DNA from 2 places in the Microbacterium sp. PRF11 genome. Region 1 is predicted to be linked to the other one. Evidence: predicted binding sites of a transcription regulator. Region 1 holds the regulator's gene; the other holds the start of a gene.

Region 1 (3,919 bases):
AGCTGCGCGGCGCCCGGCAGGACGACTTCGCCGACACGCTCGCCGGCGAGGTGCGTCTGGCCGCAGAGGTGATGGATGCCGCCGGCGCCCGGCGGGCGGCATCCACCGTCTTCTTCGGGGGAGGGACGCCCACGCTCCTGCCGCCCGGAGATCTGGCGCGCATGCTGAATGCGGTGCGTGAGCAGTTCGGGATCGCGGACGGAGCCGAGGTCACCGTCGAGGCGAACCCCGACACCGTTGACGCCACCGTCACCCGAACGCTCGCCGAGGCCGGCGTCACCCGCCTGTCGATCGGCATGCAATCCGCGCGTCCGCACGTGCTCGCGGCCCTCGACCGCACGCACGATCCGCGCAACGTCGCCACGGCGGTGGCGGCGGCGCGCGAGGCGGGTCTCGACGTGTCGGTCGATCTCATCTACGGGGCACCGGGAGAGTCTCTCGACGATTGGCGTGCGTCGCTCGAGACGGCGATCGCCCTGCACCCCGACCACGTCTCGGCGTACGCGCTCATCGTGGAAGACGGCACGAAGCTCGCGCGGCAGATCCGCTCCGGCGCGGTCGCCGAGCCGTCCGACGACCTGCAGGCCGACATGTACGAGCTGGCCGACGAGCTGCTCGGCGCGGCCGGCTACGACTGGTACGAGGTGTCGAACTGGTCGCGGGGGGTCTCGCACCGCTCGCGCCACAACCTGGCGTACTGGCGGGGCACGGACTGGTGGGGCTTCGGTCCCGGCGCCCACAGCCACGTCGCGGGTCTGCGCTGGTGGAACGTGAAGCACCCGGCCGCGTACGCGCAGCGTCTGGTGGCGGGGGAGTCGCCCGCCGCCGCGCGCGAACGTCCGGACGAGACGGCGCGACGCCTCGAATCCGTGCTGCTGCGCAGTCGCATCCGCGAGGGGCTCGCGGTGTCGGAGATCCTCGGCGAGGGGCGCAGGGCCGTGGCATCCCTCATCGCCGACGGGCTCATCGAGGGCGCGGATGCCGTGCGGGGGCGCATCGTGCTGACGTTGCGCGGTCGCCTGCTGGCGGATGCCGTGGTGCGGGCGCTCACGGTCTGACCGCTGTCGTCGGCCCGCGCCGTGGATCCCCGGGCGCCATGACGGCCGCGGAGGCAGTTCAGGCGTGACACCCGTCCGCGTGCCCCCGGCGCAGTATCGGAGCGATCCCGTAGAATTGGCACTCAACTGAGTCGAGTGCCAGGCGGAAGGAGCAGATCATGGTGTCGGAACGCGGACTCCAGGTGCTCCGCGCGATCGTGCAGGACTACGTCGACACGCGCGAGCCGGTCGGGAGCAAGGCCATCGTCGAGCGTCACGCGTTCGGGGTGTCGGCCGCGACGATCCGCAACGACATGGCACTGCTCGAAGACGAAGACCTCATCGTCGCGCCTCACACCTCGTCGGGGCGCGTCCCAACCGACAAGGGCTACCGCGTCTTCGTCGACCACCTGGCCGAACTGCGACCGCTCTCCGGTGCGCAGCGCAGCGCCATCACCTCCTTCCTCGACGAAGCGGGCGACCTCGACGACCTGCTCGCGCGCACGGTGCGCGCGCTCACGCAGCTCACCGGCCAGGTCGCGATCGTGCAGTACCCCTCGTTCGCGCGCGCCAACCTGTCCCACGTCGAGCTCGTCGCCCTCGGCGGTCCGCGGGTGCTCGTGGTCCTCGTCACCGACACCGGCCGCGTCTCGCAGCGCATCGCGCTCGTCGTGGCCGAGCCCACCGAGAACGACATCGCGCACCTGCGCGCGCGGGTCGGTTCCCTTCTCGTCGGACGCCGCGTCGCCGACTGCGTGCAGCAGGTGACCACGACGCTCGCCGACGGCCCCCGCCCCGGCAACACCCTCGACGCCATCGCCGACGCCGTCCTCCGCGTCGTCGGAGAGGAGCTCGAGGAGTTCCGGCAGGACCGTCTGGTCATGGCCGGCGCGGCGACGCTCGCGAAGCGCGAGTCGGACTTCCGCGGCAGCATCTACCCGCTCCTCGAGGCCATCGAAGAGCAGGTGACGCTGCTGCGGCTGATGAGCGAGATGGTCGCCGATGAGCAGGGACTGTCGGCGAGCATCGGTCGCGAGAACGAACCGTTCGGCCTCGTCGAGGCATCCGTCCTGGCGAGCCGGTACGACGGCTCGGCCGGCGGCGCCCGGGTGGGCCTGCTCGGCCCGACCCGCATGGACTACTCCTCCAACCTCGCGGCGGTCCGCGCCGTCGCGCACTATCTGACCCGGATGCTCGAAGACGACGACAGCGCGCGCTGACGAGCTCCCTCCCCGAGAACGACCCCGCGACAGCGGGCAGGAAGGCGATTGTGGCTGACCACTACGAGGTCCTGGGCGTCGAGCGCGACGCCAGCCCCGAAGACATCAAGAAGGCGTACCGCCGCCTTGCGCGTCAACTGCACCCGGATGTCAACCCGGGTGAGGACGCCTCCGAGCGCTTCAAGCTGGTGACCCACGCCTACGACGTGCTGAGCGACCCCGAGCAGCGTCGTCGCTACGACATGGGCGGCGACCAGAGCCCGTTCGGCGGCGGGGGAGCGGGCGGCTTCGGCGGCTTCAGCGACATCTTCGAGACGTTCTTCGGGGGCGCGCAGGGCGGCGGCGGCGGACGCGGGCCCCGGCCCCGCTCACGTCGCGAGCGGGGGCAGGACGCCCTCGTGCGCGTCACTCTGCAGCTCGGTGACGTCGTCTTCGGCACCCACCGCGACCTCGAGGTCGACACCGCCGTGCTGTGCGAGACGTGTCAGGGCGCCTGCACGCAGCCGGGCACCAGCGAGGTCACGTGCGACATCTGCCACGGCTCCGGTCACGTGCAGCGCACGGTCCGCAGCCTTCTCGGCAACGTCGTGACGAGCGCGCCGTGCACGGTGTGCCAGGGGCACGGCACGACCATCCCCTATCCCTGCGGCACCTGCCAGGGCCAGGGTCGCGTGCGCGCCCGCCGCACCGTGTCGGTCGACATCCCCGCCGGCGTCGAGTCGGGTCTGCGCCTGCAGCTGCCCGGATCGGGCGAGGTCGGACCCGCGGGCGGTCCCAACGGCGACCTGTACCTCGAGATCACCGTCGAGGCGCACGACGCCTTCAGCCGCGAGGGTGACGACCTCGTCGCGACCCTCGAGGTCTCGATGCCGGATGCCATCCTGGGTGCCAACACCACGATCGAGTCCCTCGACGGCAGCGTCGACCTCGAGGTGCGCCCGGGCGTGCAGTCCGGAGACGTGCTCACGATCAAGGGCCGCGGGATCACGCCCCTGCGCGGCAGCCAGCGCGGCGACCTGAAGGTCGGCGTTCACGTCGTCACGCCGACGCGGCTCGATCACAAGGAGCGCGCGCTCATCGAGGAGTTCGCCAAGCGCACGAAGGCCCCCAAGCCGCGCCTGGCCGAACATCAGCAGGGCATGTTCAGCAAGTTCCGCGACCGCTTCCGGCACTGATCGTGGCGCTGCACTTCGTCGCCGACGAGGCGGCATCCGCTCGACCCGGCGACGTCGTGACACTGACCGGGGCCGAGGCGCACCACGCCTCGGCTGTCCGACGGGTGCGCGTCGATGAGGCCGTGACGCTCGGCGACGGTCGCGGGGTGTGGCTCTCCGGTGTGGTGACCGACGCCACCCCCAAGCACGTCGACGTCCGGATCACCGAGCGTGACGAGCGCCCCGCGCCCTCGCCGCGTTTCGTGCTGGTGCAGGCTCTCGCCAAGGGGGACCGCGACGAGCTCGCCGTGCAGGCCGCGACCGAGCTGGGCGTCGACGCGATCGTCCCCTGGCAGGCGGCGCGCAGCGTCTCGCGCTGGGATGCCAAGGCCGAGAAGGGGCTCGCGCGCTGGCGCACGATCGTCCGCGAGGCGGCGAAGCAGGCCCACCGTCCGTGGATCCCCGAGGTGGAGGGGGTCGCCCGCACGAGCGACCTCGTGACCCTCGC
Region 2 (3,919 bases), on a different contig from region 1:
ATCATGCCGAGCGTCTCGTTGCCCTCGGAGGCGATCAGGTTGCCGAGCACCTCACCCTGGAGGACGTCGGAGGGGGCAGTCCGCCAGTACAGACCCTTGTCGTCGTAGCCGGTGAAGGCCGCCGAGGTGTTGGCCGGCGAGATCTGCACGGCGTTGGCCGCGATGACCTGGTCGATGAACTGCAGCGAGGTTCCCGACGAGGCCGCACCGACGATGGCGGTGGCCCCGGCACCGAGCAGACGCGGGATCTCGGTCTCGTACGCCTTGTTGTCGGTGTCGCCCGAGTCGCCCTGGATCAGGTTGATCTGCACACCCTTGTTGGCGGCGTTGATCTCCGAGGCGGCGAATTCGGTACCGGCGATCTCGGGCGGGCCGAGGAAAGCGAGGTTACCGGTCACGGGAAGCGCCGTGCCGATGTTGAACGTGAGGTCGGTCGCGGGGCCGGTCGAGGTCGACGAGTACTCGGGCGTGTACGAGGCGGGCTCAGCGGCGTTGCAGTCGATCGGGAAGTCGCCGCCACCGGCAGCGTCGCCGGTCTCGGACGGAGTGCTGCTGCCGGAACAACCGGCCAGGACGAGCGCGCTGACGCCGACCACGGCGAGGCCGCCGATGATCTTCGCCGAACGCGAACGGGAGAGGACACTCATATGGGTGCTCCTTGGTGAGTAGGAACCGCGGAGATGACCGCCGCGGATTGTGACAAACCTAGTGGCGCCCTTGTGGCCGTGTTGTTGCAATGTGTTAACGGTCGATTACGCGACCCAATCGTTACTTTTCCCGGGCAATTCCGGGCCGAGAAACGAAGAGAGTTCAGACCGGTTCGGCCACATCGACGACCGCTCGACGATGTTGTCGCGAGGCGAGGACCGAGTCGACGCTCAGGATCGCGAGGGCGAGCCAGACCAGCGCGAACCCGACCCACCGCTCGAGCGTCATCGGCTCGCCGAGCACCCACACGCCGATCGCGAACTGGATGATGGGGGCCACGAACTGCAGCAGTCCGATCACCGTCAGCGGCACACGCCGCGCCCCCGACGCGAAGAGCAGGAGGGGAACGGCGGTGACGGCCCCGGCGAGCAGGAGAAGCACGGTGTGCACAGCGCCGGCCGCACCCAGGGTGATGCCGGTGAGGTTGGCGACGATCACCAGCTGAATCGCCGCGACCGGCAGGAGCCAGAGCGACTCGAGGGTCAAGCCGCTGACGGCATCCACCGCCGGACCGATCTGCTTCTTCACCAGACCGTAGAAGCCGAACGAGAACGCGAGCGTCAACGCGATCCACGGGAATGAGCCGTACCCGATGACGATCACGACGACCGCGACGACGGCGAGTCCGATCGCGATCCACGGCACGATCCGCAGCCGCTCGCGCAGCACGATCACACCCAGCAGCACGGTGACGATCGGGTTGATGAAGTACCCGAGGCTCGTCTCGATGACGTGCTCCGAGAGGGCGCCGTAGAGGTACGTCTGCCAGTTGACGTAGATGAGGACGCCGGCGACCGCGGTCAGCCCCATGAGGCGCGGCTGTCGCACGATCACGAGGAACGGCCGCCACATCCGCAGAACCGTCAGCAACAGCAGGCAGAAGACGAACGCGAGGATGATGCGCCACGCGACGACCTCGAACGGACCGGTCGGGGCCAGCTGCAGGAAGTAGATCGGCAGGACGCCCCACAGCAGGTAGGCACCGAGCGCGTAGAGCGCGCCGCGGGTGCTCCCACCGGACGGAGCGGGAGGAGCGGGGGTCACCGCCCCAGCCTACGGCTGCGCCCGACCGCCGGGCCGCCGACCATCGCGTCTTTCCTGCCACGATCCTCGCGCGCACGCCGGGACGACGAAGGCCCCGGATGCCATGGCATCCGGGGCCTTCAGAGGATCTCGCTCGATCAGCGGACGACGACCGCCAGGACGTCGCGAGCCGAGAGCACGAGGTACTCGTCGGCGCCGAACTTGACCTCGGTGCCGCCGTACTTGCTGTAGAGCACGCGGTCGCCGACGGCGACGTCGAGGGGGACACGGTTGCCGTTGTCGTCGATGCGGCCGGGGCCGACGGCAACGACTTCGCCCTCCTGCGGCTTCTCCTTGGCGGTGTCGGGGATGACGAGACCACTCGCGGTGGTCTGCTCAGCCTCGACCTGCTTGATGACGATGCGGTCCTCGAGCGGCTTGATGGAAACCGACACGGTCTACCTCTTCTTTCTCGTTACAGAAGACTTTTCAGCACTCACGCGGGGAGAGTGCTAATCCGAGTCTAGAGAAGCACTGGCACTCATGCAACGCGAGTGCCAGCGGCGGCTGCGCCGACCTCGACGGGCCGTTTCGCGACGAGGCCATCCGTTTGCCGCAGCGCCTCGCGTCGCGGCGGGATGGGCGCGCAGTATTGCATCTTTCGATGGCTACGTGAACACGTTTCACCCGCTCTTTCATCCGCTTCCGGGGTGTGCAACACTCGTCGCAACAGCGTCGTCCGCATACAGGGGGTATCGGGCGATGAAGCACTAGGACTCGTTGTCGAGTCCGAGAATCGGGGGATTCGGGGACGTTCGGCGTTCCTGTGTTTCTTCGGGGGGTCGAAATACATGGCAACGCCGTACTTTCTGGCGATCGACGTGGGAACGAGCAGGACGGCGGCGGCGACCGCGCGTTCCGCACCGGACGGGACGCTGGTGGCCGCACCGCTCCCGCTGGGGCGCAACGCCGACAGCACACCGACCACCGTCTTCGTATCCGACAGCGGACTGCTCTTCGGAGATGCCGCGGAGCGCCGGGGAACCGCTCAGCCCGAACGGCTGGTGCGCGAGTTCAAGCGTCGTATCGGCGACGACGTGCCCATCGTGGCCGCCGACCGCCGCTTCTCCCCTCAAGACCTCTACGCCCTCGTCGTCGGCTGGGTGATCGGAACCGCCGTCGAGCGCGAGGGCCAGCACCCCGCCTGCATCGCGGTCTCCGTGCCGGTCACCTGGGGCGAATACCGCACGCGACTGGTGCAGGATGCCATCGGGCGCCTCGGCTGGAACGACGTGCAGGTCATCACCGAGCCCGAGGCCGCTGCCCGCCACTACGAGTCGACGCATCCCCTCGACACCGACCGCGCCCTCGCCGTCTACGACTTCGGCGGCGGCACGTTCGACACCGTCATCCTGCGCAAGACCCGCGACGGTCACGTCGACTTCGTCGGCAGCCCCGTCGGCATCCCCGACCTGGGCGGCGCCGACTTCGACGACATCGTCCTGCGTCACACGGTGCGCGCCGCCGGCATCCCGGCATCCGCGATGGCGGGCGTCGCCACCGACCCGGGCGTGCGCATGGCGCTCGCATCGCTGCGCCGCGAATGCGTCGAAGCGAAGGAGTCGCTGTCGTTCGACGGCGAGGCCGTCGTGCCGGTGCTGATCGGCGACGGCCACGGAGCCGTGCGTCTGACCCGGGCCGAGTTCGAGGACATGATCGAGCCCGAGATCGAGCGCACCGTCGAGGTGCTCGAGATGGCGCTCGAGCAGTCGGGCCTCGCCGCCGCGGACCTCGACGCGATCCTCCTCACCGGCGGCACCTCGCGCATCCCCCGGGTCGCGCAGCTGCTGTCGGAGCGTTTCGATCGCCCCATCGCCGTCGATGCCGACCCCAAGGCGATCATCGCCCTCGGCGCCGCCCGCACCGTCGCCCTCGCCGCCGTCGCCGCACCTCTGGTCGGCCTGCACGCGGTCGACGACGACGAGGTGCAGGACGACGACGATGACGACGCCGCCCTCGGCGACCTCGGCTTCACCGCCACCCGCGCCGAGAAGCGCGCCCCCTGGTTTCGCCGCGTCCCCGCGACCGCGTACGTCGCGGCGGGGGTGACGGCGCTCGCCGTCGGCGTCGGCGTCGTGAGCGTCCCGGCGCTCGGTGTGGGTCTCCTCGCCCGCACCAGCGCCGGGAT

Evidence for each region. Region 1 encodes HrcA, which represses chaperone genes, less so after heat shock. Its sites were predicted from a motif close to TTNGCACTCGNNNNNNNCGAGTGCNAA; they were not measured.
Region 2: the regulator HrcA is predicted to act here: its motif matches at 2,266-2,292, upstream of groES (co-chaperone GroES).

Annotation. Positions count from the first base shown of each region.
Region 1 covers NZ_JAUZUP010000004.1:409,641-413,559, forward strand. The annotation lists gene hemW (radical SAM family heme chaperone HemW) at 1-1,058, shown strand, start outside; gene hrcA (heat-inducible transcriptional repressor HrcA) at 1,217-2,257, shown strand; gene dnaJ (molecular chaperone DnaJ) at 2,308-3,432, shown strand; gene Q9R20_RS13455 (16S rRNA (uracil(1498)-N(3))-methyltransferase) at 3,435-3,919, shown strand, end outside.
Region 2 covers NZ_JAUZUP010000001.1:671,297-675,215, forward strand. The annotation lists gene Q9R20_RS03150 (ABC transporter substrate-binding protein) at 1-647, opposite strand, end outside; gene rarD (EamA family transporter RarD) at 811-1,752, opposite strand; gene groES (co-chaperone GroES) at 1,890-2,186, opposite strand; gene Q9R20_RS03165 (Hsp70 family protein) at 2,583-3,919, shown strand, end outside.